Regions from separate parts of the Lysinibacillus sp. NPDC056185 genome, predicted to be linked through region 2. Evidence: riboswitches for the same ligand, from Rfam matches in the RefSeq annotation. Region 2 holds a riboswitch; each other region holds the start of a gene.

Region 1 (10,941 bases), on a different contig from region 2:
GTGACCTTTATGTATTTATAATTATATGCGAATATATACCTTACCATCTAAATCTACAGTCACTGATGTAATATTTAACGATTTTCCGTCTACAAATATATTCTTTGTTTGAATGATTTATTGAATTGTTTCATACGGTAATTTATATTCTTTACTATTATAGACTAATATATGTTCCATCTAGTCACCTCCCACATTCCAATAATTGTAATACATTACACTTAACTAATCAGTAATAGGATTTTGCTATACATACCACTTATTCGCCTTCATTCCCTGTACGGATAATGCTCCTGCAATAACTAGATTATCGTGATTTTTTTCTGTATTTCCTCGCTTATTACCTAACTTTCCATGTGTCTCTTCAAACATTTGCATCTGCTGTAAAGTCTGAATAACATAATATATTCCAGTTCTTATTAGTTTTTAACTCGGATTGTAGATACTCTTTTATTATTTCGTTATCCTCTTTCTCATTTTCACAGGTGTTAGGTGCTCCCACTCTTTATATAGTTGCTTTTTCGAAAGTATCTTCCAAGGATTAAACATCGTTTGTCCATGCTTATTAAAATACAGTTCTTCACCAATATGATAAGCTGCATGTTGAATAATACCATTTTCATCCTTCCAAATTACAATGTCGCCTTGTTGTATCCCTTCACCTAGGACCTCTTCAAAGTTATACTGACTTAATTTTTCAAGAAATGTTTTTTGATATATCCATTCATAAATAAACCACTTTTGTTTCCCTTTTGAAATTGCAAACAAAACCGCTGCTAAACAATTTGCACCTTGACGATGCCCAAAAGTATTAGCAAATTGCTGTAGAAAACTAGGTAATGATTTTGGAGGTTCCTCACATTCTCCCTTATCCCACCATTCATAAACCATTGTTGTAAGTAACTGTTCTTTAAATGATTCGTCAAGACCTTCCCACATTGAACGCTGTATGATAACGTGCCCATTCTGTACATAACTCGAAGGTACTTTTTCTATCTCCTTTATAAATTTAACGGGGAGTACAAGCCCTCTTTCACATTGCACTTGAAAACTTAAAATCAATTGTTGGTCCTCTTTCGATTTGCTCTCAATCCATCCTTTTTCAGCAATAATTACGTATTGTGCGTTCTTTATATTCCAGTATTCATAACAATTAACATAATTTAAATGCTGATATGTGCTGTGAGTATAAAACTCATCTATGGGCATTAACAATACATCTGTAAAGTCAATTTCATTAAGATGTTCTTCTGATAGAAAAAATAAATCTCTTTCAGGGACATAACTTTCCATCCATGACAGTAAGACTTTTTTTGTCGGTTTAATTATCATTATGTATTTCCCCCAACTTGAATTTTTTGCTTATTGTTTGAATAACTCTACTTGAACTTCTTCTATAACATACCAAGGCCATTCAGAATCACTGGCTTTTGGGTCACTCACTTTCAACGCAAAAAAAGAACGACCAACAAACGAATTGAAACGTTGTTGATCGAGTTTATTAAAAGAATGAAACGTTTTTTATACTTTATGAATTTACAGGTGCGGGACAGTGTCGGATTTGCACCGACTTCCCTTTTCAGTAAATTGCACGCAATTTACACCTATTACTCTAAGCTATTCAGTTGTCAAGAAACTGGAAAATACCAGATTTCTTTCCGTTAATAGTAAAGTACAGTATTTTTAAAGTCAATTGAGGCAATTAGATATTTTATAACTACTCACTCAACTTCGGTGCTTTTCGTAGTTTAGTTGCTTGTTCAAATGAAAATGCGAGTTTTATTAGAACATCTTCACTAAATGCAGTTCCTGCGAAAGTTATGCCAAACGGTCTCCCATTTTTCATATACCCTGCTGGGACGGCAATAGACGGATAACCAGCTTTTGCACTAATTGTCGAACCTATATATGATGGAAAGATAATCGCATCCAATTCATATTTTTTTAATGTATAATCGATTCCTTGTTCTTGAGAAAAATACAAATCCTCTAATTTTGCATTTAAATAGTCAGAATCTCTTAATGTGTTCGATAGTTTCTCTCTCAATTCCAATTTATCCTGACCATATTTTAACGACTTTCCTTTTGAACGTTTATTAAATTGAATTAACTCAGAGATAGAATGCACAGGCATGTGGGAAGGTAGATTTACAAGGAAATTATTTAAACTATGCTTTAATTCGTATTGCGGTACTCCCCATTTCCAGTCTCTATGAAAAGAAGGGATTTCGATGCCTTCAATAATATCGGCTCCTTGAGCTCTTAAAACCTGAATTGCATTATTAAAAAGTGTTTCATCATATTCCTCTGAGTCATAATAAGCTTTTGAGGCATTATTATAAACACCAATTCTAGCGCCATTTAATCCTGTGGCCTCTAAAAAAGGGGTGTAATCCTTATATAACCTTCTTTCACTTTTATATGTAGCGACGTCGTCTTGATCTACTCCTGTTAACACGCCCAATAAAATAGCTGCATCTGTTACTGTTCTAGCCATTGGCCCTGCTGTGTCTTGAGAGTATGTAAACGGAATAATGCCCTGTCTACTAATGAGCCCAACAGTCGGTTTTATGCCAACTACTGAATTTGTAATAGCTGGACTTAAAATCGAGGCGTCTGTCTCAGTTCCAATTGATAAAACAGAAAAATTCGATGCCACCGCTACTGCTGACCCCGAACTGGATCCTCCCACATAAAGTTGTGGATCGCCATAAGGATTTAGTGTTTGGCCACCTCGAGAACTATAACCCGCCCACATCGTACTCGACATAGCGTTTGCTAATTCAGTCATATTTGCTTTCCCTAAAATAACAGCCCCTGCTTCACGAAGCTTTTTTACTAGAAATGCATCCTGCTTAGCTAAATAATTTTCCAATGCTATTACGCCTGCACTAGTGTGCATAAAATCTTTCGTTTCGATATTATCTTTTAAAACTACTGGAATTCCGTGTAAAGGCCCTCTAGCCCCTTTTGTTAGTCTTTCCTCATCTAATGCTTCAGCAATAAATATCGCTTCAGGATTAATTTCAAGCATAGAATTAATTTTCTGTCCGCCTTGATCATACTTAGCAATTCTGTGTAAATAATACATAGTTAATTCTTTTGATGTTATATCACCTTGTACCATAGCTGTTTGAATATCGATTACTGACAATTCTTCTTTAAGAAAACTATTAAAATTTATACCCATTAAATTCCCCACCTCTCTTTCAATATTATACCAAAAAGGGAAACTTGTGCTTAAATTGTTTTTTAACTATTGAAATTTCAAAGTTCATTCCCTCAGGCTCGTTACTTCATATATTTTTTGCCCCAGTATTTGTAAATGTGTTATAGTTTAAATAAATAACTAATTATTCTGTCATTTAATTCATTTTTGTGAGGTGAAGATATTGAAGAAATATATATTTGCAGGAGCTTTACTGGGAATTTTCTTTTTAACAGGGTGTGTAAATGAAAAAACAGAAAATGTAAAATCATCCAAACCATCGACCGATGAACAAACAGTAGAAAAAGAAAAAATCGTAGCTCCAACTCCTTTAAATTTAACGCAGGAACAAAAAGAAAAGTATTACAAGGAATATATTTCTCTTGTAGAGAAAGTGAACGAAGAATATCAAGAAAACTTTGAAATAGAACCTATATCAAAGTTTACTGATGAATACTGGGTTGAGGTAAGTGATTTTAAAAAGATGTTAAAAGAAAGAGTAGATGCTTCATTTATCGTGTTAAAAAATAATGATGCGTATGCTCCAACTTCAGTACCGAAAACAGTGGAAATACATACAGGTTCAAAGGTTGCTATTATTAGTTTTGAAGGCTCTTTTGATACACAGTTAAATTCAAATACAACTGAAAGTAGGCAGTTGTTTTCAGCTATGAACTCTCTATCTTCGAAAATTGAAAATGGTAGTGGTAACTGGATCCAAAAAGGATACAAATATACAATTGACGATGATGGTCGCTCTTATATCATTACTGTTGGTGGAAAATACTCTGAAAGTGGTGTTTCTTCTTCTCATTTAATTAATGTAGAATTTTATTGCAATAAGAATGGTGGTATTTTATGACCGACAATATTTAAGAAAAGAGCTTGCCTACGAGGTGATTGAAAATTGATTAATATCGAATTTGGAACATTTATACTTTTTCTAATTACGCTTGTTTTAGTAATTAGTATTTTTGGATTTGCCATTAGAAAGCTGTTAGGTGTTGAAAGAAAGAAATGGTTTTCTTATAATCACATTAACGAAAGACATAAAAAACTAGATTGGTCTGTACGAATAATATTTATGAGTTTATTTTTAATTAGTTCGTATTATATGATTGGTAACGATACACTTGGAATTCCTTGGTATTTTGAAACATGGTTTATCTTAATTGTCTTTTTTATAACATCTGAAATGCTACGAGCATTTATGGAATGGAAATACGCGGAAAATAAAAGAGATTTTGTTGCTACTATCGCAGAAATGGTGTTAATGATTAGCATAGGATTTTTGACGATAACAACCGATTTTTTCGGCTTATTTATATTTAATTTCGAAGCTATTTAAACCGGTTAATTAATACACTTGATATAAAATAAAAAAGGCTATTTCGCAGAAAATTTATTCCTGTAAAATAGCCTTTTTTAATGAATACTATATTTCTTGCAATTATTGTCCACTAAATCTCTGTGTCAGCTTTTGTAAATTTTCAGCTTGTACACATAAATCTTGTGATACTACCATGTTGACCGCTTGCATGGAGGCACTTTGCTCATCTACTGACTGCAGAATGACCTCTGTATAATTAGACAAACTGTCCATTCCACTTGCGATTGTCGATACTAAGTTTGTAACCTCATTCGCGCTACTTGAAAGCTCTTCTGCTGTTGCGGAAATATCCTCAAGTTGGTTCGTCATTTTGCTAACATGCTGAGAAATCGTACCGAATGACTTTGTAGCCTCATCAATAACATAGACGCCCTGTTGAACGTTTTTCAAGTCCTCTTCGACAGAGGTAGCTACTTGTTTTGTATCGCTTTCAATGCCAACTACCAGCTCGACAATTTGAATAGCCGAATGCTTAGATTGCTCTGCCAATTTTCGAACTTCCTCCGCTACTACGGCAAAGCCTTTACCATGTTCTCCAGCACGCGCCGCTTCAATCGCTGCATTTAATGCAAGCAAATTCGTTTGATCTGTAATAGCCGTAATCATGTCTGTCATAGATTTGATATCTGTCATTTTTCCAGATAATTGCTGCATTAATTCACTTGTTTTTTCAGTAGAAGTTGAAATGAATTCCATCTGATTTTTAGCCACGTGTAAAATTTCCACACCGTTGCCTGCAATGTCATTTGCTTCTTTTGCATGATCAAATACATCTTGCGTTGCCACGGTAATACGTTCAATGCCATCAGCAGTTTCCTGCATAGCAATAGCACTTTCATTTGCAGATTGTGCTGCTTTCTTAAGGCCATCAGTCGTATTCTCCATTTGTGAATCAACTTCGTTCACTGCATCTGTAATTTCATTTGTACTTGCTGATAGCTCCTCAATGCTCGCAGATAAATCTGAAGAACTACTTGCAATATTTTGTGTCATCGTATGTAATTGTTCCTTCATCTTTAAAAACGCTTTAGCTAAGTCTGATATCTCATCATTGGAATTAATTTCAATCGGAGCAGTACTTAAATTTCCACCAGCAATTGCTTGTGCAGATTCTGATAATTGTTTAATAGGCTTAATAATTTTAAATTTTACATAGAAAATACACGATAATGTCATCGTAATTCCTATTACTGTTAATAAAGTGGATAGCCATTTTAATGAAGTTAAATTTGCTAGGTCTATAATTAATAAAACACCCATGAGAACATTTAAAGTAGAAAAGCAAATTATACTTTTTTTCCGTAAGCTCATACTAAATTCCTCCAACTATAATATTATTCCAACGTAGTTATTATAGTTTAATTCTCCTGAAATTCATAGAAAAAAGACCAACTTTTGTAAGGGGAATGATATATAAAAGAAAAAGTACTTTCGTAGTATCCAAAAAACATGGAGATGTGCTCTAAAAGTAAAAGCACTTTGCTTTAGACAAAGTGCTTTCACCATAAATTATTTTAATTTCATAATACTTGATCCAGCAATACCAGGATGTGTCATCTCATATGGATCTAGAATTAAATCTAATTGTTCTTTTGTTAGGACGCCTTCTTCAATGCAAAGCTCACGAATTGAACGACCAGATAAAATTGCTTCACGCGCAATTCGTGCAGCTACCTCATAGCCAATATGCGGGTTCACTGCTGTTAACACACCAACGCTTTTTTCCACATATTCTTTCATGCGATCTTCGTTTGCTTCAATATCCTTCAAGCAATTTTGTGTAAATGCTCGGAACACGTTATTCATAATGCTAATCGATTGAATTAAGTTAAAGACAAGCACAGGCTCCATAACGTTTAATTCTAATTGTCCTGCTTCAGATGCTAAAGAAATCGTATGGTCATTACCAATTACTTGGAATGCCACTTGATTAAGAACCTCTGGCATAACAGGATTTACTTTCCCTGGCATAATAGAAGATCCAGGTTGACGAGCTGGTAAAATGATTTCCCCTAATCCAGCACGTGGTCCAGATGCCATTAAGCGAAGGTCATTAGCGATTTTCGACATATTAATCATACAGATTTTTAGTGCGCCTGATACTTCTGTATAAGCATCCGTATTTTGTGTTGCATCCACAAGGTGTGTAGCGCCTTTAAGCGGCAATCCTGAAATTTCAGCAAGATGAACATCAACTGATTGAATATAGTCAGGGAATGCATTTAATCCTGTACCAACAGCTGTTGCTCCCATATTTACATCATATAAATTTGGGCGAGTTTGGCGAATGCGCGCAATATCACGAGTGATCACACGGCAATATGCTTCAAATTCTTGCCCTAATCGAATCGGTACAGCGTCTTGTAAATGCGTACGACCCATTTTAATAACATGCGCAAATTGCTCCGCTTTTTGGTGGAACACTGCTTGCATGTTTTCCATTGTAAGAAGTAGTTCATCTATCAAATTCAACACAGCGATATGAATAGCTGTTGGGAAAGCATCGTTTGTTGATTGTGACATATTAACATGGCTGTTTGGGCTAATTGTTTTGTAGTCCCCTTTTTCTTTGCCCAAAATCTCTAAGGCACGGTTAGCAATAACCTCGTTGGCATTCATATTAATAGATGTGCCAGCACCGCCTTGGATTGGGTCAACGATAAATTCAGCATCCCACTCGCCGTCAATAACTTCCTGTGCAGCCTCGACAATTGCATCTCCGATTTCTGTTGAAAGTAGGTGTACCTCCATATTACTCATAGCAGCTGCTTTTTTTACAATACCCATTGCTTTAATAAGAGCAGAGTGAATTGTATATCCTGTAATCGGGAAGTTTTCAGTTGCACGAAGCGTTTGAATCCCGTAATAAGCATTGCTTGGTAATGCACGTTCACCTAAAAAGTCTTTTTCTATACGTTGTGTGGACATAATTGTCGTCTCCTTTTATGTAATCCTCACACTTGATAGTAGCTAATTAATGCAGTATTGTAAACAGTCATTTTTCTGTAAAATGAAAAATCCCATGAAAAGATATTATTATTCCCTAAAAACCGAGCGCTACTTTGAAACTATTAAGACATATAAGATTACACACTTTTTACTTTGGTTAGCAGTTTTTCTCGTTTTTAAACAATTATGCCTCAGCATAATTGCGTATGGATTCGGCTTTTTACTTGCTCAAAGAACTCTTTTTCGATTCATAACAAGTGGGTTCATAATTATTAATCTTCACCAATCAGGCTATTCCAATGCAAGATAAATATTCCCATTCGTTCATTTAGCACAATAAAAAAGCTGAACTAATTGTTTGTGTTAGTTCAGCTAAATATAAACTATTTTAATGTGTACTATCCCAGGAACACTGGTGTTAATTCTTTTATTTATTTGAAGAAACTGTAAAACGACTGTTAACATGCTTTGGATTTTCAATTTCATCTAATACTGCAACGGCATAATCTGCATAGCTAACATAACTTTCACCAGCAGCATTTACTAATAAATGATCTTCTCCAGCAGTATAGCTACCTGTACGTGGACCTTCTGGATCAAAGAAAGCAGATGGGCTTAAAAATGTCCAAGTAATAGTTGATTGTTGTAAGTCATGTAGATTTTCACCTTGGTTTTTAGCTGTCGCATAAAACATTTCAGGAAAATCTGGTGTATCCATTACGCGTACAGTTTTCTCTGGGTCTACAAACAGACTACCCGCACCACCGACAACAAATAATTTTGTATCAATACCAGTGAAAATATCGATTAAATGACGGCCAGCTTTCACATGTAATTCCTCCTGACCAAAAGGAGCCCCAAATGCATTTACGACTACGTCAAACCCTTTCACATCTTCTTGAGCTAATTCAAATACAGCCTTTTCAATTACTGGAATATTTGCTGTTATTTTCGAGGCTGAACGCACAATCGCAGTTACATCATGGCCACGTTGTAGTGCCTCCTCTACAATTTTTTGTCCCGCTTTCCCTGTTGCACCAATTACCGCAATTTTCATATTTATAATTCCTCCTATTTTCCATTTGTAACTATTTTAGTTACAGGTTAGATACAAAAGACCGACTTCGTTGATGTTAACGAAGTTGATCTAGCACATCCTGCAAAGTTTGTGCTTGTAGTTGTTCTTCCATTGCATGCCAAACAGATGTATAAACACCTTCCAATGTCCGTTGGATTTTTCGACCAACCGCACATGCTGGATTTGGCTCATCATGAATCGCAAAAAGCTGCTCTGGCCCATCAATCGCATGGTAAATGGCTAATAGCGTTAAATCTTTTGGCTCCACTAATAGATCATAGCCTGCAATTCCTGGTCGTGACGTAAGCAAGCCCGCTTTTTTTAGTACCCCAATCATTCGTCGCACGACAACTGGATTTGTATTCACACTACCTGCGATGAAATCAGACGTCAGCTGGCTTTTATCAGATGTTGTTGCAATGAGCGAAAGTATATGGATCGCTACCGAATATCGACTGTTCACCATATGTATCACCACCTGTTGTAACTATTATAGTTACAGGTTTAAATAAAAACAAGCAAATTGCTCTATTTGCACCTGTATTTATTTTATTCCGTTATCAAAGTATTATACGATAATTATAATTTCTTTACATAAATAACTAATTCTTGTCGTAGTTCCCCATCTTCCTCATAAAAGTCTAAGTTATGAAATTCATACTTAAAATGGCCAACTGGAAATGTCACACTTTCTCCTTGTGCCGCAGCCAATATGCCTGCCACATCATGTGACACCATTTGCAAAAGCTCTGTACCCAAAACCGAATCTACAAAAATCACGTTCATAATAAAACACCTCCTCAGCTATTATAGCTCAGAAGGCGCTTACATTTATAGTCTTTCTTTATAACGTTTCAGACGAATATCCTCAACGACTTGCATCATTTTATGTATTTGCTCCTGTGTTAATTTTGTAGAGATGTGTGCTAGCTCATGTTGATGAATAAATTCCTCTTGTTGTTGAGGAGTACTGGTCAGCAATTTCGTCCTTAAACGTTGCTCACACCCTCTTCCGTCTATTTGAAAAATCAACGATCTCCTCACATCATTCACCTCTAAATTTTTATTAGAACTTCCATATTAAAACTTATATCGGAAAAATTTTCATGTTTTTAAATATCCTTCATATAAAGCGCTAGGGGATTTAGCTCTAAATAAATCAAGCTCTCTCTTTTGGCGGTAGTATCCGGCTATTTGATCGGTTCTTTTCGTCGGTTCGACGATTCTTTCCGTCGATTCGATCCTTCTATCCGTCGCTCTGCCGGTTCTTTCCGTCGCTTCGACTCTTCTATCCGTCGCTCTGTATTCTTTCCGTCACTTTTGCCATTCTATCCACGATTTTGCCGGTTCTATCCACGAATTCGGCTCTTCTATCCACGATTCTGCCGGTTCTATCCACAAATTCGACTCTTCTATCCATCACATTGGCCTTTTATCTGCCGCTCTGTATTCTTTCCGTCACTTTGCCTCCGCTATCCGTCGCTTGGACTGTTCTTTCCGTCACTTCGACTCTTCTATCCGTCGCTCTGTATTCTTTCCGTCACTTCGACTCTTCTATCCGTCGTTCTGACTGTTCTTTCCGTCACTTTTGCCTCCGCTTTCCGTCGCTCTGATCTCTTTTCGTCACTTTGCCTCTGCTTTCCGTCGCTTTGACGATTCTTTCCGTCGCTTCGACCCTTCTATCCGTCGCTCTGCCGGTTCTTTCCGTCGCTTCGACTCTTCTATCCGTCGCTCTGTATTCTTTCCGTCACTTTTGCCATTCTATCCACGATTTTGCCGGTTCTATCCACGACTTCGGCTCTTCTATCCACGATTCTGCCAGTTCTATCCACGAATTCGACTCTTCTATCCATCACATTGACCTTCTATCCGTCGCTCTGAAATCTTCCCTCGCATTGCCTCAAATTTCCATCGCTCTGACTTCTATCCCTCGCTCCGCCAGTTCTTTCCGTCGTCTCAACTCTTCTACTCGACGCTTCGCAGTTAGTTCGCTTTAAAAAAACAGCAACCAAAACGGCTGCTGCTTCAGTTTAAACGGCAATTGGAGCTTTAATTGTTGGGTGTGGATCATAGCCCTCAATCGAAAGATCTTCGAGTTCTATGTCAAAGATTGACGTTTTATTTGGATTAATTTTTAAGGTTGGTAGGTCCTTAGGCTCACGTGAAAGCTGTTCTTTTACTTGCTCCACGTGATTTAAATATATATGAGCATCCCCAATGCTATGAATAAATTCGCCAACTTCTAAACCACATTCATGTGCAATTAAATGTGTCAGTAATGCATATGAGGCAATATTAAATGGACAGCCTAATAAT
Region 2 (10,941 bases):
GTTTTACGTTCTAGAAGAAGTATTAGAGCATCTACGTTGACTGAACGCTCGCTCGACCTCTTGCGATGAAAAATGGGAGTTTATTGATCAACTCCCATCTCCATTTAATCTTATTCTACAAAACAATTATTTATTGTGCAATTTATATTTTTCAGATAACAGAAATATTTCTACAATAACTATCATTTTTCTGCGTTAGCCTCTGTATTCTTGTCTTGTTCGACACTGTCCACTGAAGCTACCACTTCTTCAACCATTACATCCGCTGCTTCTTCAACAGATTCTTCGACAGCTTTCACTTTTTCACCAAATACAGAACGCTCTAATAGTTCTGCAACATCGAATGTACTGATTGTATCTTCAACCTCTTTTGCCTTTGTACCATCCTCAAGCATTGTTAAGCAGTAAGGACATCCAGAAGAAATAACTGAAGCATCCGTTGCTAAAGCTTGCTCTGTTCTTGCTACGTTAATTCGGTTGCCGACATGCTCTTCCATCCACATTAAACCGCCACCTGCACCACAGCACATTGCCGTTTCACGATTACGCTCCATTTCCACAAGCTTAACACCTGGGATACCACGTAATATCTCGCGTGGTGCATCATAAACATCGTTATAACGACCTAAATAACAAGAATCGTGGAAAACAATCGTTTCATGAACTTCGTAATTTAACGCTAGACGATTTTCTTCAATCAATTGATTCAATAATTCAGTATGGTGGTAGACCTCGCCCTTCCAGCCAAAGTCTTGGTATTCATTTTTAAAGATATTGTATGCGTGCGGGTCAATCGTAACGATTTTCTTCACATCGTTTTTCTCAAATTCATCGATATTTGCTGTTGCCAACTCTTGGAATAAGAACTCATTTCCTAAACGACGAGGAGTGTCCCCTGAGTTTTTCTCTTTATTTCCTAAAATCGCAAACTTCACGCCCGCCTCGTTTAATAAACGACAGAAAGCTAATGCAATTTTTTGCGAGCGGTTATCAAATGCACCCATTGAACCTACCCAGAATAAATATTCCATTTCCTCGCCTGATTTTTTCAGCTCTTTCACTGTTGGAATATGAATTGTTGGATCTAGGTCACGCCAATTTTCTTTTTCTTTACGGTTTAAGCCCCAAGGGTTACCTTGACGCTCGATATTTGTCATCGCGCGTTGTGCATCAGGATTTACTTTCCCTTCAGTCATTGTTAAGTAACGACGTAAATCAATAATTTTATCGACATGTTCGTTCATAACAGGACATTGATCCTCACAGTTACGGCAAGTTGTACATGCCCAAATCTCTGATTCTGTAATAACATCGCCAATTAAAGAAGGGTTGTAGATATCTTCAATGACTGCCCCCTCAGCACCAGCTGCCATCGCTAGCTGATTCCCCTTTGTATTAGCAAAGAATTGATAAGGTACCCAAGGCTTTTGCTTTGTCTCAACAGCACCTGTAAATGTTAAATGATCACGTAGCTTCACGATTAAATCCATCGGTGATAGCATTTTTCCTGTACCTGACGCTGGACACATATTTGTACAGCGTCCGCACTCTACACAAGAATATAAATCGAGCATTTGTTTTTGTGTAAAGTCTTGAATACGTCCAACACCGATTGCTGGAATATCCTCTTCATCTTCAGCATTTTCTAATGCTTCAAAGTCGATTGGTGTTAAAGTACCTGTACGATCCAAACGGTTCATATACACATTAATCGGGCTTACAATCAAGTGGAAGTGCTTCGATTGTGGTACATACACTAAGAATGTCAAAAGAATTAGTAAGTGCGCCCACCACATTACATAGAAAACAACAGCCGCTGCTGATGCTGGTAAGAAACTAAAAATAGCGGCAATGCTAGAAGCAACTGGCTCTGTATAAGTTAGTTCTTCACCATGCCAAATTATTCCCATACCATTTGCAAGTAATGTGGATACCATTAACCCACCAATGAAAATTAGGACAAGACCATTTTTCCAGCCTCGTTTTAGACGTACTAGCTTTTCTACATAGCGTCGGTAAAATGCCCACACAACCGCCACTAAAATCATTAATACTACAAGCTCTTGGAAGAATGTAAACACACTGTAGAAAACACCAAGCGGTAAATGTGATCCAGGTGCTAACCCCTTCCAAATTAAATCAATGGCACCAAGCTGCACCATCAAAAATCCATAGAAGAACATGACGTGAATTAAACCACTCTTTGGATCTTTTAATAGCTTGTTTTGGCCAAGTACATTGACCATAAGATAACGAACTCGTTCTTTAACACTTTCATCAAACTCAACCTTTTTCCCCAATTGCACAAACTTATAGCGTGTTTTTAACAGATAGAAGAACAATCCTACTGCATAAAGCACAACCACGACTGTTAGAACAATGTTTGCAATTACTAATGGACTCATGGTTGGTCCCCCCTTTAGTTTGTCGTAAGTTTCTCTCTTTGTGGTAAATTTGCTAGCTCATACGTAAATGTACGTCATTCCATCATTATATTCCCATTCTAATAAATGAGTGAGCATTCAGTCAACATAAAACGGAAATATTTCTGATAATTTTATATTCTTACATTTTATAAGAAAAAAAGCCACCCTGAATTTTTCAGAGTGACTATTTTTCTCATTATTTTAAATACAAATATATAACTTCTCACCATAACGTGGGGTGATTTCCGTTCTAATTGAAATTATTCCGATAAAAACTGAAATTGTTCCGATAAAACGAGAAAACATTCCGATAAAAGCTAAAATTGTTCCGATAAAGTGAGATTTTGTTCCGATAAATCTCCAAAGTATTTATATAAAAGTGAATTATAGTCGGAACGGAAATCAACCCCATGTATTGCTAATGAGCGTAATTTGTCTATAAATAGCAGACTATTTTTTAAAGACATTGCCGCTTCGAATATACTCAACATCTGCGACATTCAATCTAAAATTAACAACACGTGCTGCTGCAAATAAATAGTCAGATAGACGGTTTAAATATTTTTGTACAATTGTCGGTACGTCTTCGATTTCCTTCATAAGCGTTACCATTTGACGCTCTGCTCGACGTGCTACTGTGCGAGCAATGTGTAAGGTTGCAGCTGCTGGTGCACCACCTGGGAGAATAAAGCGCTGTAACGGCGGTGCTTCATCTGACAATGCATCAATACGCGTTTCCAACACTTCAATCGGCTGCTCTGTCAGCTTAAAATGACGTTCCTTCATGACGTTAGCAAGATCGCCACCCGCATCGAAAAGCTCATGCTGAATCGTTTCTAAATCAATTAGTATATCCTTGAATAACTCACGATCTAATTCACTAACTGCCTTACCAATAAAAGAATTTAATTCATCGATGGCCCCATATGTTTCAACGCGTAAGCTATCTTTATCAACGCGTCCACCGATAAGACTTGTTTTCCCTGTATCGCCTGTTTTCGTGTAAAGCTTCATTTCTCTCATCTCCTAGAATTATTTTATCAATTTCGCCTTGGCGTAATTGCGTCCGGATTTTGAATTGTGCCCTCACAATTCATTCCCTTGAAAATCCGTGACATCCGCCGGAGGCATTATCTTCATTCAGCAGAGGTTTCTGCTGAATGAAGATAATTTTCTATTGCCTGCACAGTTGTTTCAAAAACACCTTTACCGATAATCTTACCTACATCAGTAATGGGGCCTCCGTACAGTATTTCTTCCCCTTTTTGTGTAGCTGCTATCAATAAACTATCTGTAGCAGTACCTGTCACAATTGTACCACTAAGCTCATCACGAATATTTTCCGATTGCAATGCCTTTGTTTTCGCCTCGGTAGCCGTCATCATTGCTTGGAAAAACGCTTCTTCTGATAAACAACCATTAACAATAACCCACGTATTTATAGTACCAATATGTGGTTCATCTTGTCTTTCATGTGTACGAGACACATCAACAGCATTGCCAACTCCGGCCGTAACTGCAACAAGTACGCTGCCAAAGGAAGCTTTAAATTCATTAATAGCTACAAGATTTGTTGGGACTGCTGTTAACATGACGACGGTACTTGTAGATGAAAAATGCTCTTTTAGTAAAAATCCAGCAACCTCTTTCTTTACATCACTAATGACATAATCTATTGGTACAGAGCGATTTAACAGACAATCATACCAACCGATACCCGGATTATGGACAGCTGAGGACACTGTTTTTAACGGAAACTCTGATTGAAGCTTAATATAACGATCTGTAACAGTGAAATTTTCTTTTGTAATGACAGCACGTTGCTGATGTTCAACTGAGGCTGGCATCATTGTAATTTGAGGCTTTGGAATTTCTGGATGTGCATAAGTTGCAACTCTGGCATGATAAACATCTTCGATTTGCGAAGCGATTAATACTTCATGTGGCGCCCCCAATGCTCGCATCCGACCTTCCTCCATTAGTAATAATTCATCACAATAGAGGGAGGCTAAATTCATATCATGCAGTACCATAATAACGGTCAAACCACTTTTAATTGCTTCTTTTCGCACCATATCTAAAATTTGGCGTTGATGAGCAATATCTAGATGGTTCGTTGGTTCATCTAGCAGCAATATTTCCGCGGTTTGTGCAAGAGCTTGAGCTACAAATACCCTTTGCTGTTCACCGCCCGACAAAAATTCCAACGGTGTCTGTTCATAGCGTTTTACACCAGTTTGCATCATGGCATGTTGTACTGCTTGTTCATCGCGATCAGACCAGCTTGAAAAGAAGCCTGTTTGATGTGGATAACGCCCAAGTGATACTGCCTCCCGTACACTGTTTGAAAAGGCATTAGCGTGTAATTGTGGAAGCACCGCCATTTTTTTTGCTAATGCACGAGCATTGTAAGAGCTACTATTTTTGCCATCTACTAATATAGTGCCTGCAGTTGCTGGTAGTATGCCACTTATTACTTTTAACAGTGTGGATTTCCCGCTACCATTCGGCCCTAAAATCCCTAGTATTTTGCCTTTTTCAACGGAAAAACTTATATCGTGGACGATCGGTACGTCTTCATAGCCGCCGGAAAGATGTTCAACAACAATCATGCCCGTACCCCCTTGCCTCTACGTTGCTTATAAAAAATATAGGAAAAAACGGGTGCCCCAATAAATGCAGTAATAACACCAATCGGTAGCTCTCTTGGCATAATAATTGTTCGTGCTATTAAATCACAAATAATCAGCAAAGTTGCCCCATTTAAAAATGATAATGGCAATAAATGACGGTGATCAGAACCCCAAACCATTCTCGTCATATGAGGAACAACTAAACCAACAAAGCCAATCGTTCCAGAAACAGCTACCGCAGCTCCCGTCAACATGGATCCACCCACTAAAATAATATATTTACTGCGCTTAACATTGACACCTAAATGCTGCGCGCGTTCTTCACCATATAACAGAACATTTAACTCGCGTCTTTGTGTCCAAAGCATAATTGAGCCAATTATGACAAACGGAATAATCATCTGAACATATGGCCAACCACGCATCGATACTGAGCCTAGCAACCATCCGATTACTTGGCGTAGCTCTTCACCAGACAATGCAATCATTAATGAAATCAAAGAACCTAAAAATGAACTAAATATAACCCCTGTTAATATAAGAGTTTCCATTTTTAGCGAGCGGTCTACTATTCTAGCAAAGCCCATAACAGCTACCATCGTTAATATGGCACCTATCATACTAAAGGTCGGCAATGTAAAATGGCCTACTACAGGTATTGATATACTAAAAAAAATTGTCATAACTGCGCCAACTGATGCACCAGAGGAAACACCTAATGTATAAGGATCAGCCAAAGGATTTTTTAATAAGCCCTGAAAAGCTGCCCCTGCAATTGCAAGTGACGCCCCTACAAGCCCTGCCAGCAGGACTCGGGGTAATCGAATTTTCCATAAAATATTGGCGGCTGTTTCATCAGCCGCCTTATTCCACAACACTTCTAGTGGAATATGAACTGAGCCTATCGCCACACCACACCAGATGCTAATGGTTAGAAGCGTAATTGCTGTTACATAGGCTACAATTGTTTTACTCATTTAAACGCCTCAGGGTAGACAGCTTTTGCTAGTTCCTCAAGACCATCTGCTAATCGAGGACCTTGACGACTTATCATATTTTCATCTACTTGTACTATGGCTTTATTTTTTACGGCAGAGATTGTCTCAAAGCCTGCACGTTGTGGAATTTTCGTTAAAATTTCAGGTACATAATTATATGCCACAACAATGACATCTGGATTTTTCGCGATAATTTTTTCAGCATCGATTTGATACCAGTCATTTACATCTGCTGCCACATTTTCAGCCTGAATCATTCCTAGCATTTCATTCATAAATGTACCTTTACCGGCTGTATAAATCTGTGGCTCATCAGACGATTCTACAAAGACTTTCTTCGGCTCAACACCGTCAAGTTTTGTTTCAACTTCTTTAACTTTTGCCTTCATATTTGCAACAATTTTTTTAGCTTCTTCTAGTTTTCCTGTTGCACGACCAAGCTGTTCAATCGTTGTGTAAGTTTCATTAAAGTTTTTTGCATCCGCTACAACAAATACTTTCACACCTGCCGCCTCAAGCTGTTCAATGGCTCCTTTTGAATAACTCATACCTGACGCATGCGTAAAAACGATATCTGGCGATAAAGCAATAATTTTTTCAATATTATAATCCATACCGCCAACCTTTTCTTTTTTAGTAACCTCTGGTGGATAATCGTCATTATCAGTCACGCCAACTATTTCATTATTTAAGCCAAGGCCAAATAATATTTCTGTGTTACTCGGAATGAGTGAGACAATTTTTTCAGGAGGTGCCTCTAGCGTAATATCCTTGCCAGTAGCATCCTTTATCGTCATTGGGAATGTTGCTTGATCTACTTTTGCAGTCTCTTGTTGCTCAGAAGATGACGGCTTTTCATTTGTCGCCTCTTTTGTATTACATGCAGCAAGTAAGCCCATAGCTAAAAATGCTGATAACCCTATTTTCCAAATTTTCTTCATGTGAATCCTCCTTAGTCTATTTGTGCTTATAGTTTTTATTGTTTTTCTGATTGATCGATACATTTTAGTTTTTGATCGCCTAACATTGTGGGGTTATCGTCAACATCGCGAACTTCCAGCCAACATTTTGAATTTATCACCCAACTTTTTGAGTTTATCGCCTAACATTGTGAATTTATCGCCCATGTTTTCAAATTTATCGACATTCATCTTCCAAAACAAATACCCCTCATCATAAAATAATGAGGGGGTCAAATTTGCACAAAAATACATATACAAAATCCACCATCCTATCCTCGTAGGCTACAACGTGTTTTCTATAAAGGCAGGTCTCCTGGCTCGTGCTCCATACGCTTTTTCAAGCCTTCCCGAAATTTTCAGTGGCGTAGATTGAAAAAACTCACACATACAGTGGCGGGACCGCATCGGAATTACACCGATTTCCCTTTTCACTTTACTTAAGTAAAGAACCTTTATAATATTCAGTTGATTGTATTATACATGAAAATGAAAGAAGTCGCCTCCATTCGAGACGACTTCTAAACAAATCAATATACTAAAAGAAGTTAAACGATATCTGAAAAATACTGTACCGTTTTCATTGGTGCACCCATTTCTCGCAATGCCCATGTGTGCTCTAAATAAATATCTGCTAGCTTCTCATATTTGACGCCGAATCTTTGTGCCCACTCGACTGCTACCACACTTTCATATAAATGCGCCATTTTCTCTGCGACCTTTTTTGCTTCAAACGTTTTTGTTGCATCATCTAAACGGCTAAATGTTTGCAAAGTTGATTCTAGTTTTGCTAATTGATCCACGACAATTTCAACTAATGGACTGGCAACTAGTTTTTCTAGACGTTCTTCCATGACACGAACAAACATTTCGTGCGCATGAAACTTATCAACTAAACGAATAAGCTCTAATGCTAAAATATTCGCAGTCCCTTCCCACACAGTAAGTACCTGTGCATCTCTTAATAACCGAGGTGTAACAAAATCTTCAATATAGCCGTTTCCGCCATGTAATTCAATGGCTTCACTAGCATAATGTACAGCTTGCTCTGCAGTTTCTTTTTTCATGATAGCAATATACAAGCGGTTTAAAATAATGTCTTCTTTATTCCCCTGCCCACTAGTTACTTTGTCGTACAGCTGAATAAGATCAAAAACCGTGGCAACTTCTACATGAAGCTTGGCAGCGAATTTCCCTAGTGTATCCTGAATCATAGGATATTGCGTTAAAGGTTTACCAAAGGCATGACGATTTGTCACATAATGCTTCGCCTCTAAATATCCGCGGCGCATAATGCCGATAGAAGCAACCGCATTGCAAATTCTTGATAAATTAAGCGCCTCGAGCATATAATAAATTCCTTTATTCGGATCACCAACAACATATGCTAGCGCACCATCAAATTCCACCTCACCAGAAGGCACTGCTCTAACGCCAAGTTTATCCTTTAAACGCCGAATGCGGAGATTATTAACTGTGCCATCCTCATTTCGCCACGGAACTGCAAATAATGTTAAGCCCTTTGAGCCTACCTGAGCCCCTTTCATGCGCGCCAATACCATAGTTACTCCACACATTCCTGCGTTTGATGCAAAATATTTTTCCCCATATAAGCGATACTGATTGCCGTCCTGTCTTGCCTCCACAACATTCGCCCCAACATCAGAGCCACCTTGACGCTCCGTTAAAAATGTAGCCCCCTCATATAGCTCTGTATCTCCTGTTGCACAAACATGTGGTAAAAAGCGCTCCTTTACCTCATCACTCGCATAATGATCAAGGAGATAAGCCGTTGCCATTGTTAAAGTAACAGGACAGTAAAAGCCTGGCTCAGCATGTGATAGTATATAGCCTTGAGCAAAGCTATACACATAATTGCCCTTCCTACCTAATTGCGGAATATCCTTATGCACATAGCCAACTATGCCGGTATTGTACGTTTCTTCTATTGTTTTTTTATAGCCATCATTAACCCAAACCTCTGACACTTCTTCACCATAGGCATTATACCTTTGTAATCGAGGTTCACCCTCTCGATCCGTATGTTTGGCTCTCACATCAATATCTCCAGCACAAAGCTCACCAAAATCTGTTAACTCACGTTTTGCATAGTCCACAAACTCTTTATCTAGCATCATTTCTAAAACTTTATGAAGTGTATCATTATCGTTAAAAAAATTTGTTGTTTTCATTTCTTCCCGCTGTAAAACCTTCATGCTATCTCACCTCTTGTCCCTTCAAGGATTGTTTTAGTATTTTGCCCGATGCATTTCGTGGTAACGCTTCCACACGTTCAAAGATGCGTGGAATTTTATATTTAGCAAGATGCTCCTCCAAATAAGCTTTCAGTTCATCCTCTTCAATTTCCGTTTTAGCGGCATAAACGGCCTTCACCGTTTCTCCCCACTCCGGATGCGGTACACCTATTACTGCCACTTCAAAAATCCCCTCATAGCTCAACATACTATCTTCAATTTCTTTCGGATAAATATTCACACCGCCTGACAAAATGACATCCTTTTTACGATCAACAATCCAAATATAGCCGTCCTCATCTAAGCGAGCTAAGTCACCTGTTTTCAGCCAGCCATCTATAAATGCAGCCTTTGTTGCCATATCATCCTTGTAATAGCCCAGCATATTACCCTCACCGAATATCACAATTTCTCCTACTTCACCAACACTGACATCTTCTCCATTGTCGTTAATAATACGCAGCTCCCCCCCAAGCGGTGCACGCCTACCAACGCTCCCTGCCTTCGTTGCATGCTCTTCGCCAAACAATATTGAACCGTTTGGACCAGCCTCTGTTAGGCCATAAACACAAGTTAAGTTTTCTGTTCTGAAAGCTTCTTGTAAATGGCGGACTTCGTTTTGTGATAACGGCGCTCCGCCATAAGACCACCATTTCATCGATGATAAATCAGCTGTTTGCAATCTTGGCATTTGAGCGGTTAACAAATACGCGACAGGTGCGCCGAAGAAATGCGTTGTCCGTTCCCGCTCGATTGAATCTATCAATAAATCAGGCGTAAATGTTGGCGTTAGCACATTTGTCGAGCCTACAAATACTCCTGCCATTAAAAATAAATGTAATGGGGCTGAATGCGTCAACGGCATCATAAGAAGAATCCGACTTTCTGGCTTTACTTCCATTTCTACTGCAATCATTTGCGCTACAGTTAAAATATTGCGATAGCTAAACAATACTCCCTTTGGTTTTCCCGTTGTACCCGAGGTATATAAAATCGTAGAAACATCATCTTCATTCAACTGGCAATCAATTGTTTGACTGCTTGCATGTTGAATAAGTGATTCATAGTTTAGCCAATCAGCCTGCTCTTGACCTGTTTTGATTTTTAAAGGAACAACCGTGATGTTTTCAACTGCTGCAAAAATCGCCTCATGCACTAGAATAGCTTTAGCATCAGCATGCTGCGCTACATACTCAACCTCTTGCAGCGTAAATTTCGCATTTACTGGAACAACAATAGCTCCAATACGCTGAATAGCAAAATAGCTAATAACAAACTCTACAACATTTGGCATAAAAATGATCACTTTATCGCCTTGCCAGACCCCCTGCTCTAACAAAGCATGACTAAGACGTGTCACTTGCTCATCTAAATCACGATAAGTCACACGTCTGCCCTGACAAACAACAGCTTCACTCATAGGGTACTTTCGCGCATTACGTGCTAACAAATTCGAACTATTCATCATGCATCTCTCCCTTTAAAGTCGCTAATTTTTCTGTAAATATGCCTTGTAATTGCTGTAACTCCTTTTTCATCTGTACAAGCTCTGCAATTTTGCCATCAATTTCTTGCATTTTTTGCTCCCCATATTCGACCGTACGCTCCAACTGCTGAATGCCCGTGCGATCATAATCAAACAGCAATACCATTTCCTTGATCTCCTCAAG
Region 3 (10,941 bases), on a different contig from region 2:
TTTCTGCTTTCTCTTTTAATACTTGAATCAGTTCCGATGCCTTATCTGCATCAATCTTACCTTCTTGAACCATTGTTAACACTCTTGAGATTTCCTCTTTCATAGTTAATTCCTCCTTATTCTTCCTTTAAGAGTTTAATGGCTTCTTCTGCTGTGATTTCGCCATTTTCCAACATAGTGACAATTTTTTTCTCGTCTACTTCATTTTTCTTCTTCTGCACATATCCAAGGGATGAAATGATGTCTGTTAGCTTTCCTCGTACTGTTGGATACGAAATCCCTAGTTCCTTTTCAACTTCTTTGATATTCCCTCTACATGTTAAAAATACTTCCACAAAATGAAGCTGATCCTTTGATAAGGATGCCAGCTTAGATAATTCAAATTCATTTTCAATCGTCGTGTGACAATGAGAGCACTGTAACTTTGTAATTTTCAATGTTTTACTGCAGACAGGACAATTTGTGATTACTTTATAAGCCATAATTAAGTCCTTTCCTTTTAGTTGATTTGATTATATAACAAAAAATTAAAAATGTGAACAATAAAATTAATTTTTATAATACCTAAAATCAATAATATTAATTCGTTATTTAATATTATTGATTATCTGTTTCCTTTGAATAAAAAAACTCCATAGGTCTTTCGCGAGGCTGAGAGATGAAAATATAAGCAAGCTACATGTCTTTTTGAAGTGATTGATATCTTCTGCAAGATCACATCAAGACTAATGGTTTCATCTAATACGATCAAATATGGTTTTAAAGCAAGGGCCCTTGCGAGGTTGTCACGTCGTCACTCTGTTTTGCTAAAATGTTCGAAATTAAGGAAAGGTTCTTCTAATATCTCAAAAATCGTCGCTTCGGATTAACAGACAGCCTGCAAATGGTCGACAAGCTTGAATAGTAAGGCTTAAATCCAGCTAATAATCGAGAAGTCATTATAGAATTAACTGAAAAGGGCCAACAGGTTTATGAATATCAAAAAGAGCTAGGAATTGATGTAAAAATATTAAATCGACTAGATGAGTTTACAATAGATGGTTCGAAAAATTTATGAAGATCGCCTCCATCTTCAATGAAATAACGAGGGAATCACTCAAACTTCAATTGGATAAAACATCTAAATTAACACTTTAGCCCCTTTTCATCCAATTATTCTAACTTTTTTTAGTAAAATTGCCCATGATTGTTGCAGAAGTTTTACACAGTTAAAATTAAGGTTTCAATTTTGCTGTTTAAAGGTAATCGGTAATATTATTGAAAAATAACTCGTGCCTGTTTCATGCTATTCTTACTTTATTCAATTGCGAAAGCTTTTTGAAAGGAGTAGGTTTAATTGAAGAAAAGATGGTTATTACCCATTTTCGCATCGTTTATGTTCTTTACAGGTATGGGTGTTCATGATGCAAAAGCGGCAACAATAGCAGATTTAACAAGTACAGCAAAAGCATATATAGGTGTTCCTTATCAATATGGAGGAACAGATATTAAAACAGGTGTAGACTGTTCAGCATATACACAAATTGTTTTTTCTAAGTTAGGGATTTCACTACAACGTACATCTACAGCTCAATATCAGCAAGGTACGTCGATTGCTAAAGATCAGTTGAAGACTGGGGATCTTGTATTTTTTAATACTTCGGGAAGCGGGGTTTCCCATGTTGGCATATACATAGGTGACAGCAATTTTATTTCAGCTACTACAAGTTCTGGGGTTAAAATCGATAAAATTAATGATCCTTATTACTGGGGATCTCGTTACGTAGGGGCAAAACGCATTGCAAACTTCACTGAAAATGATTTGGGAGAAGTAAAAGGCACTGAAGTCGACTTTAGCGTTTATGCATCGCGTGGAGAGGTAGCCCTTAAACTGGCTAATCAATTACATTTAGATACTAGTAATACCAATTCAAGTTTTCCTGATGTAAGCCCATCGTCTAAATATGCAGGTGCTGCGGAAGCACTAAAAAAACTTGGCGTTTTCACGGGTGATGTCAACGGAAAATTCAATGCAGGTTCTCCTATCACACGTGGTCAATTATCGAAAGTTTTAGTGGAAGCATACCATTTAAAACAACAAGGAACAGCACTACAATTTGTTGATGTTCCAAGTTCGCATTGGGCTTACAATTATGTAGCCATTCTCTCTTCCAATAAAATTACGATTGGTAAAGGTAACAATATGTTCGGGGTGGAAGACAATGTCACACTAGTACAATTAGATACCTTCCTTCAACGATTAGCCCAATAACTTCAATAAAAGGTGTTTCATCTATGGATGAGATACCTTTTTTTCGTTCTTTTGCTTCTGGGGAATATCATTCAATGCGATCTCTACTGTTTTCCCAATGAGCATGTCTAATAAGCTTACGTCTTGAAGACGAAGCCGACGAAATTTTGTAAGCGAACTTGAATCAATGACTGGATCTTCTGGCGCCATATCCAAGAAATATTTGAATGACATATCGTACTTTGAACGCTCTACAAGGTCGACGTCTGATACATCATAAATCGCTTTTAATAATAAGTACTTAAACATACGAATTGGAGGAATGGCATTACGTCCATTGTCTAAACAATATTTTGTTTTTAACTCTTCTAAAATGAATGAAAAATCAACAAGTTCATTGATTTGGCGAAGTATATTATCTTTTGGCACAACAATATCGTAGATCGCCATGTATGGACTTAAATTGAGAGTTTCTTGATTTGAAATCATTGGGGGCACCACCTGCACATTAATTCTTTTATTATAAAGGAAAGCGTGACTAAAATAATAGTGTGATACATTGCGTTGTTTGGAGAAGCATCGCTCGCCCGCGGAAAGCGAGCGGAATGCTTCGGAAAACAACAGTAGAGTCACAGTGCCAAATGAAAAAAGCGAGGTATTCAACGATTTAATCGTTGAATACCTCGCAATGTGAGAAGTTATGGACTTTTTCAGTGCCCTCATCAAAATGGAGTTTCTTTTTTATAAAGCTTGATTTTCCTTAATTGAACTATAACACCCAGTCACAATGTACAAGTAAGAAAGCTCTTAACTAATTTAATGATCTAAAGCAAATCGACTAATCCGTCTGGAACTAATTTTAATTTATTATCTGTAAAATCGCTAATTGGCTTCCAAAGCAATTTAAAGATTGCGCCATTATCTTCTTGTCCGAAAAAAGAAGGTTTTTCATAAAAGGACTTTTCGACAAATTCAGCATCATATACAAAAACTACTTCGTGTCCAAGGTCGCCGTTATATGTAAATATGTTTTCAATTGTACCTAAATAGTTTAAGTTCTTTATATTTGCCTCGATTTCTTCAAGTACTTCTCTCTTTATTGCATGAGAACTTGTCTCCCCATATTCAATTCCTCCGCCAATTGGCCGATAGTAATGATCTCCCTTTACTTCATCGAAGCCTTCAGAGACAAGTATTGAATCGCCTTTCCTAAATACACAAATAGCAATTGCTCGAATTTGACCTTTCTTCATCCTATACCTCCATTATCTTCAGTGATTTTGCAAGATTTTTCCTTATTATAACAAATGGATAGATAAATGTTATATAACTCCTTGCTTATTTTTGTTGGAATAGCTAAGTAATTCTAACTCAAGATTATTAAAATCTTTTATTTTTTTATCGTTCTTTCTCGAGGATGCGATGGCAAAATAGCATTGTATAGTTCTAGAGATGCAGGGTGCTTGAATGCACCATCTTTCCCAATCTCCTCAACTAGCTGACCGTGCTGCATCACGACGATTCGGTCTGACATAAAACGTGTTGCTTGTAAGTCATGAGAAATGAAAATGTAAGCAAGTTGCATGTCTTTTTGAAGAGTTTGTAGTAATTGTATAATATGCTGCTGCAAAATCATATCAAGACTACTAATGGCTTCATCCAATACAATCAATTTTGGATTTAAGGCAAGAGCTCTTGCAATGTTGACACGTTGCTGTTGCCCACCACTAAGTTGCGCAGGATATTTTTGAGCGATTGTTCTATCTAACTCCACGCAGTCTAGTAATTCCATTACTTTATGTTGTCTCTCTATTTTGCTGAAACGTTCGAAATTAAGGAGAGGTTCTTCTACTATCTCAAAAATCGTCTGCTTCGGATTAAATGAATGATAGCTATTTTGAAAGACAGCCTGTAAATCTCTACGTATTATTTTTTTGTGCTTACTTGTTGTTTCATAAAGATTAATACCTTGAAATAGAACCTCACCTTTTGTTGGTCGTTCAATTCCTAAAATAATGCGGCCTAATGTACTTTTGCCTGAACCACTTTGACCGACGATTCCTAAACATTCACCCTCCTGAAGTGAAAATGTTACATTTTGTAACACAGGAGCTTCCTGTCCTCGTTTGAACAAGAACGGTTTTTGAGCATAATGCATCTCTATATTGTTCACTTCTAGCAGTGTCATATTTTTTCACCTCTAAAACATTATTCTTGATTGTAAAAGTTTCTTTGTATAGGAATGCTGAGGCGCATCAAAAAAATCAAAGACATTCGTGTGCTCAATCATTTCTCCTTGATACATCACGGCCACATCGTCAGCTAGTTCAGCAATAACACCTATATCATGCGTTACAAGAATAATAGCGGCTTCCGTTTCCGAGCGAATACGATCAAATAGTGTCAATATTTGTTTTTGATTGACTGTGTCAAGGGCTGTCGTTGGCTCATCTGCAATATATATTGAAGCTTGTATAGCCAATGACAAAGCAATCATCACTCGCTGTAGCATTCCGCCACTTAATTGGAAAGGATAATAGCGCAAAAGCTTTTCTGGATTGGGTAAATTGACTTTATACATAGCATCAATGGCAATCTGTCTCATTTCTTTTTTAGTCATTACAAAGTGAGCTTTTAATGATTCCCGAAAATGACTTTCGATTGTTTGAATACGATCAAAAGCTGTAGACGGATTTTGCATAATCATAGACAGATGCCTTCCACGATACGCTCTCAATTTAGCGGCTGATATATTCAATAAATTTTCTTGTTGGTAAATGATTTGGCCTTGTGTGATCTGCGCCGAAGCTGGTAATGATTGCATGATGGCGCGGCAAAGCATTGTCTTACCACTACCACTTTCCCCTATAATCCCTAAGACACGCCCTTTATAGGCTGTCAAATTGATAGAGGTTACTATATTTTTCTCACCGATTTTTACCGTTAAGTCTTGCACTTCTAAAACTTTTTCCATAATTACCCCTTTACTGGCCAAGCTTCTTGAAACTACTTGCCAAATGATTCAATAATAGCACAACAAGGACGATGGCAAGTCCAGGATAAAGCATTAATTCAGGATGTTGACGGATGTATTGTTTACCTTCATTCACCATCATTCCCCATTCAGGGATGGGGGCCTGCACGCCAAGTCCAATAAAGGAAAAGCCTGCAATTTCTAAAATAACCTTTCCTATATCTAATACGACAATTGTTACGATAGGTGGCAGTAAATTGGGGATATAATGGCGTTTGATTAATTTGATTCCAGAAGTGCCACTGATTCTTGCTGCTTGAATAAAATCTTTTTCGTTCAGCCCAATAAATAAACTTCTTATCAATCTTGAATAATAAATAAATTGCGTAAAAATAAGTGCGATTAACACATTTTTTAAGCTAGGACCTAATAAACCTAATAGTCCAAATGCAAGGACAAGTGTAGGAAAAGCTAATAAAATATCACATATTCGAATAAATAGGAAATCTATCAGGCCTCGTTTTAGCGCAACAAAAGCACCTAGTAAGATCGCTAAAAGAATGGCTACTATTTGAATGACGAGCGCTGATCCTATAGAATAGCGAATACCTAAAAGCAATCGTGAAAAAACACATCTTCCTAAATGATCTGTACCTAATGGATAGTCCCATGTTGGACCTAAAAATTTCTTTGATATATCGACTGCTAAAGGGTCATGAGGCATTAAAATTGGCGCAAACAGTCCTAACAAGCCAATGACTAGCAGTATCGTTAGACTAAATAATCTGAGTTCTTTATGTAATAGGCTCACTTCAATCTCTCCTGTCCTTCATCATCAGATGAGGATCCAATAGACGATGCAATACATCTGTGCATAAATTTGCAAGCACATAAATGACAGCAATAATCAATACATAGCATTGTACAACTGGGTAATCCCTGTTAATAATGGATTCTATTAAATACCTCCCAAGTCCTGGCCAACTAAAAACCTGCTCTACAATTACTGCACCACCTAGTAAATTACCAAGCGTCATACCTAACACAGTAGATAGCGGGATAATAGCATTTCTCAAAACATGGCGTACGAGGATCACAGAGTTTTTTAATCCTCTTAGCTGTGCATATTGAACATAATGCTGTTGTAATTCCTCAATGATGGTTGTACGGATAAACTGGACGAACAGTCCAATTGTTGGTAAAGCTAATGCGAGTGCAGGTAAAACTAGATGTACTAGTGTGCCCTTTCCATTTGTCGGGAAGATCCCTAATTTCAAGCTAAATATATATAATAGTAAAAAACCTAACCAAAATGTTGGAATCGATACACTCATGATAGTCAATAGTCTAATGATTTTATCGATGATGGAATGCTTATATAATGCACTTATGATCCCTAATGGTATACTTAATCCTAAAATTAACACAAATGCAGCAACTGCTAATTCAATGGTAGCGGGTAATTTCGCGAAAAGTTCATGTGCTACTGGTAATTTACTAACAAAAGATGTACCAAAATCTAAATGCAAAACGCCTTTTATCCACAGTAAATATTGAATAAGAAAAGGTTTGTCTGTTCCAAGTTCTTCACGTAATGCTTGAATGGCTTCTGCTGTTGGTGCAACTCTTGCCAATCTAAGAATGACCTCAGCAGGTTCTACTGGAACGAAACGAATAAATACAAAAGTCAGGATGGATACGCCCAATAGTACAAACGGTAAAGTCAAAATTCTTTTTAAACAAAACATCCATGTCGATTCATACATGCTGTCACTTCCTAATCAATCCTATGATAAAGAGAGAGCTGTCTTTGATAGACATACTCTCTCTTTTACAGTTATTTTTCTTTATCCATTTGTGCAAATGGAATATCATATTCAGATGCACGTGGAGCAAAATCCTTCATATATGGCTGATAAATCACGTTATTTGTTTCGTAAGATATAGGATAGAATAGTGCTTGGTCATGGAACATTGTTAAAATATCCGTATAAAGTTGCACTCGCTCTTTTTCATCTGTACCTACTAATAATTGATGAATGCTATTATCGATTTCTTTGGCATTTGGTAAGCCTAATTTTGCTTCATAGACACCATTAGCGTTTGGTGTAGCTGATTCATTAGCAAAGCTATGTGGATCTGTTGGTGGTCCATTTGTACGCCAGAAATTAATATCAACTTGATCATCCATTAATTTTTGCAGACCTACCATCACATCTGCGCCTTCTAAATTCAATTGTACCCCTATTTTCGCAAGTTCACCTTGCATTAGTTCTGCCATAGGTTTTTGAATCGCATCTGTCGCAATGTAGATTAAATCTAATGTTAGTGGCTGTCCGTTTTTAGAGCGAATTTTTTCACCCTTCTGAAGCGTCCATCCCGCTTCATCTAGCAATTGTTGCGCTTTTTTCGGATTATATAAAATTGGCGCTAAATCAATATTGGCATAAGGCACAGCATCCCAAAATAGTGTATTGGCCACTTTTTCAGTACCATGTGTAATACTGTCAACCATCTGTTCCTTATTGATTGCATATTGAATCGCTTGACGTACCTTTAATTCTGCTAACGGACCTGACTGTGTATTCAACAGTAGCGCACGCGTAGATAAAGGTTCAGACGTAGCGGTTTTATATTTCCCGCTATCTTTTAAAAACGTATAGTTATCTAAACTAATGATGCCACGACCATATATTAAATCTAATTCTTCGTTTTCAAATGCTAACGAGATAGATTCTGAATCAGGGATAATTTTTACTTTTATTTGTTCTACAAGAGGTTTTTCTCCCCAGTAGTTTTCGTTGCGACTAAATAAAGCATATTCATCCTTTTTGTAATCTGTTAATACCCATGGGCCTGTCCCAATTGGTGCTTTGATTGAATCTTGTGTCGCATCACCTTTAGGGAATCCATTATCACCTAAAAAACGGAAAGGTCTTACGAAGGCAAGTTCGTTTAAGACAGGATAATAGGGTTCATCCAATTGCAAACGAATTGTAAAGTCATCCACTTTCACAACCTCTTTAATATGATTAACCATGCCCATCCAAGAATGCATATCACGATTTGCTAAAACTGCATGAAAGTTACGAATCACATTGTCTGCATTAAAAGCCGTTCCGTCAGAATACTTGACATCTTTTCTTAAATGGAAAACATAAGAAGTTTTGTCCTTTGAGATGTCCCAACTTTCTGCTAGTTTCGGCGTAATTGTTCCGTCATCGTTATATTCAACCAATGATTCATAGACCATCGCTTGTGCTGTCATTTGATTTGGTAAATATGTATGGGGATTTAATGGACCTACATCTAATGGCCATCCAATCGTTATCATTTTTTCGTCAGTCTGTTGTTTCGTTGCTGTCTCTTCCTTTTCAGTGCTTGTACAGCCAGTAAGTAAACTGAACATCATAACAAGCATGAAAGGAAGTAAATACTTTGTCAATCTCATTTTCTGTCTCCTATCTTTGTTTGTGGTGCACTAAATGAAGAATCTACAGAGTGAAAAAAGGCATAAAAAAAACCTTATTCCAAAAGAATAAGGACAGAATAACTTACTGTGAGTAAGCCCCCATCCATCTCCCTATCTTTCGTAGATCATCAATGAATCTCCTTACAAGCAGGCATTCTGGCTCATGAATCATGATTTTGCTTCACCTTCCCAAGTATTCACTCAGTGGTAATCTAAACAAAACTCCTCATTTACAGCTGCGGGACAGCATGGGATTTACACCCATTTTCCTTTTAATTGAATGAAAGCTTATTTCACTCAAACTTGTAATGATTGCTATGAAATTTGTATTAAACATAACATGCTCAAATGTTCACGTCAATTTTATTTTCTGAATATAATAATAACCTTATAGTAATGACTAACATAATAAGACCAGGAATCTTAGTCCTGGCCTTGTTTTCTTCTTTTTATGTTTAGTCACAAAGATGTTGCGGATAAAGCCAGGCATCTTTTTTAATGATTCAATGCTCTTGGCTGATTTAAGACAGCTCAAATGATACGCCTGTTCATCAATACTTGCGTTGAAAAGGGGATGAGTAATATCTAGGATTGGCAATTGAATATCATGCTCGAAAACCGCATAAAGAATACGCTTATTTTGCTCTGCATTCTCCACTTTATCACCACTCTTTTTAACAATTTTTATTGGTGTTCAAGAAACAAATAGATAACCTTTATTTCGGAAATATTTTATCTTTTCCACAATCTTCTTATAATTAAAGCACTTGTTAGTTGAAGTGCAATAAACTCACCATCTTCTTACAAAGAACGTATTCGATTATTGCTCTAACAAATAAAATATCGGTAGTAAAATTAATCCTAGTAGAAAAAGCACTGGAATCGCGGAAACAATTAAAGCAAAAATTCTCAACTTGCCCTTTTGGCTAAAAAATGCAGCTAGAAATGAGGCTACTATTAAAGAAATGACCACAACGTCCCCAATTTCCGAGGTTCCGTTCACTTCAATTGGTGTAATATTTTTTTTGCAATCGCCACGTAGCTCAACATTTAGATACCCAGTTATGAATTTCATTAGCTACTTTTTTAGGGTTATCCCAATGAACCATATGATCAGTTGCTTCCATTGAAACAATGGTGACATTTTCTATATGCTGTTTTAATTTGTTGATTCCAGTTCTTCTAGCGTTTATTAACTCTTTGGGAAGAGTTGCGTGGATAAGAATCAATGGTGATTTTATGTATGGATAAGCTGTTGTAAAACTTTCTCTAAAAAATGCTTTAATAATAGATAATACAGTAAACTTTGAAGTAATAAGTTCATATTTTTCTCTTTTATTAAAAAGTGTTTGAACCATTTGTTCAATTTTTTCAATCCATCGGTCAGTATATTGTTGGTAATCCCCGATTACATCAGCCCAAGTGTCAAAAACCGAGGAATGCTCCATATAATCATTCCACCCATCATATACTTTAGAAAAGGTCATATCTACTTGGAAATCTGGAAACGTATAGCCACCATCAAGTAAGATAACCCCTTTAATTTTTTTAGGGTACATTTTAGCATAGTGTAAAGCTATATCAGCTCCCCAAGAATGGCCCAAAATATAAAAGGGTTCTTTTAAGACTCGTTCGAATACATCGTTATACCATTTTGCAAGACTTGAAAATAGATAACCATCTTCATTTACAAAAGGAGATGTGCCTCCGTGACCTGGATTATCAAAAGATAATATATGAAAATCATCTTCTAGGTATTCAGCTAACTCAGAAAAGACTGCCCCACTATTTCCAAGTCCGTGTAAACAGACTATTGTGGGTTTAGTGTTCTTTCCTAATTCGTAATAATGGACATCCAACTCTTTAACACATAAACTAATATCCTTCATAATACCTCCTGTTTAGAATTAATTATATTTGTTTATTTCTACACATTATTACAATGGCCCTTCTTCCACTAACCTCCCCCGTTAGCCATCTATGTAGCGCAAAAAATCAACATTTCACCACAGAAAATGAAAGATTATTACGTTCTTTCATGGGAGTTATATAGCAATATTTTTTTAGAATACAGCCTTTACAATTGACTAATTTTATCATCAAAAGTTTTATATCTTGTTCCACTAAACAGACCGTTAGTTGAATAGCAACTATCTTTTTGAATGATTAAACATAAAGTCTAATCATTCTTCTTGTACTAAAGCACCTATTTTTGTCATTCAGTCCCATACAGACCAAGCAGCCTCGATATGATTACCTGATGGG

The links. A riboswitch is a leader RNA that binds a small molecule or an ion and turns the genes downstream of it on or off. The one in region 2 is predicted to bind cobalamin.
Region 1: linked by a shared signal. The riboswitch ahead of ACMZ42_RS17620 (hypothetical protein) and the one ahead of ACMZ42_RS07375 (ABC transporter substrate-binding protein) in region 2 are both predicted to bind cobalamin.
Region 3: linked by a shared signal. The riboswitch ahead of nikA (nickel ABC transporter substrate-binding protein) and the one ahead of ACMZ42_RS07375 (ABC transporter substrate-binding protein) in region 2 are both predicted to bind cobalamin.

What each region holds. Positions count from the first base shown of each region.
Region 1 is NZ_JBLLLQ010000019.1:46,848-57,788, reverse strand. Features, by position in the region: gene ACMZ42_RS17625 (hypothetical protein) at 247-372, opposite strand; gene ACMZ42_RS17620 (hypothetical protein) at 454-1,332, opposite strand; cobalamin riboswitch at 1,404-1,614, opposite strand; gene ACMZ42_RS17615 (amidase family protein) at 1,718-3,190, opposite strand; gene ACMZ42_RS17610 (hypothetical protein) at 3,393-4,070, shown strand; gene ACMZ42_RS17605 (DUF4181 domain-containing protein) at 4,116-4,556, shown strand; gene ACMZ42_RS17600 (methyl-accepting chemotaxis protein) at 4,659-5,909, opposite strand; gene aspA (aspartate ammonia-lyase) at 6,108-7,526, opposite strand; gene ACMZ42_RS17590 (NAD(P)-dependent oxidoreductase) at 7,975-8,604, opposite strand; gene ACMZ42_RS17585 (Rrf2 family transcriptional regulator) at 8,681-9,091, opposite strand; gene ACMZ42_RS17580 (thymidylate synthase) at 9,205-9,411, opposite strand; gene ACMZ42_RS17575 (hypothetical protein) at 9,457-9,669, opposite strand; gene ACMZ42_RS17570 (hypothetical protein) at 9,820-10,278, shown strand; gene ACMZ42_RS17565 (hypothetical protein) at 10,275-10,622, shown strand; gene ACMZ42_RS17560 (thymidylate synthase) at 10,656-10,941, opposite strand, start outside.
Region 2 is NZ_JBLLLQ010000005.1:143,259-154,199, reverse strand. Features, by position in the region: gene ACMZ42_RS07395 (heterodisulfide reductase-related iron-sulfur binding cluster) at 183-2,405, opposite strand; gene ACMZ42_RS07390 (cob(I)yrinic acid a,c-diamide adenosyltransferase) at 2,877-3,440, opposite strand; gene ACMZ42_RS07385 (adenosylcobinamide amidohydrolase) at 3,563-5,038, opposite strand; gene ACMZ42_RS07380 (FecCD family ABC transporter permease) at 5,035-6,036, opposite strand; gene ACMZ42_RS07375 (ABC transporter substrate-binding protein) at 6,033-6,998, opposite strand; cobalamin riboswitch at 7,305-7,488, opposite strand; gene ACMZ42_RS07370 (acyl-CoA dehydrogenase family protein) at 7,565-9,232, opposite strand; gene ACMZ42_RS07365 (class I adenylate-forming enzyme family protein) at 9,234-10,736, opposite strand; gene ACMZ42_RS07360 (MerR family transcriptional regulator) at 10,729-10,941, opposite strand, start outside.
Region 3 is NZ_JBLLLQ010000002.1:147,606-158,546, reverse strand. Features, by position in the region: gene ACMZ42_RS03205 (SHOCT-like domain-containing protein) at 1-103, opposite strand, end outside; gene ACMZ42_RS03200 (DUF2089 domain-containing protein) at 117-482, opposite strand; gene ACMZ42_RS03195 (NlpC/P60 family protein) at 1,337-2,251, shown strand; partial or broken gene ACMZ42_RS03190 (transposase) at 2,324-2,719, opposite strand; gene ACMZ42_RS03185 (NUDIX hydrolase) at 3,055-3,483, opposite strand; gene ACMZ42_RS03180 (ABC transporter ATP-binding protein) at 3,621-4,418, opposite strand; gene ACMZ42_RS03175 (ABC transporter ATP-binding protein) at 4,431-5,204, opposite strand; gene ACMZ42_RS03170 (ABC transporter permease subunit) at 5,215-6,015, opposite strand; gene nikB (nickel ABC transporter permease) at 6,017-6,970, opposite strand; gene nikA (nickel ABC transporter substrate-binding protein) at 7,042-8,655, opposite strand; cobalamin riboswitch at 8,805-8,998, opposite strand; gene ACMZ42_RS03155 (hypothetical protein) at 9,077-9,334, opposite strand; gene ACMZ42_RS03150 (alpha/beta fold hydrolase) at 9,720-10,565, opposite strand; gene ACMZ42_RS03145 (VOC family protein) at 10,896-10,941, opposite strand, start outside.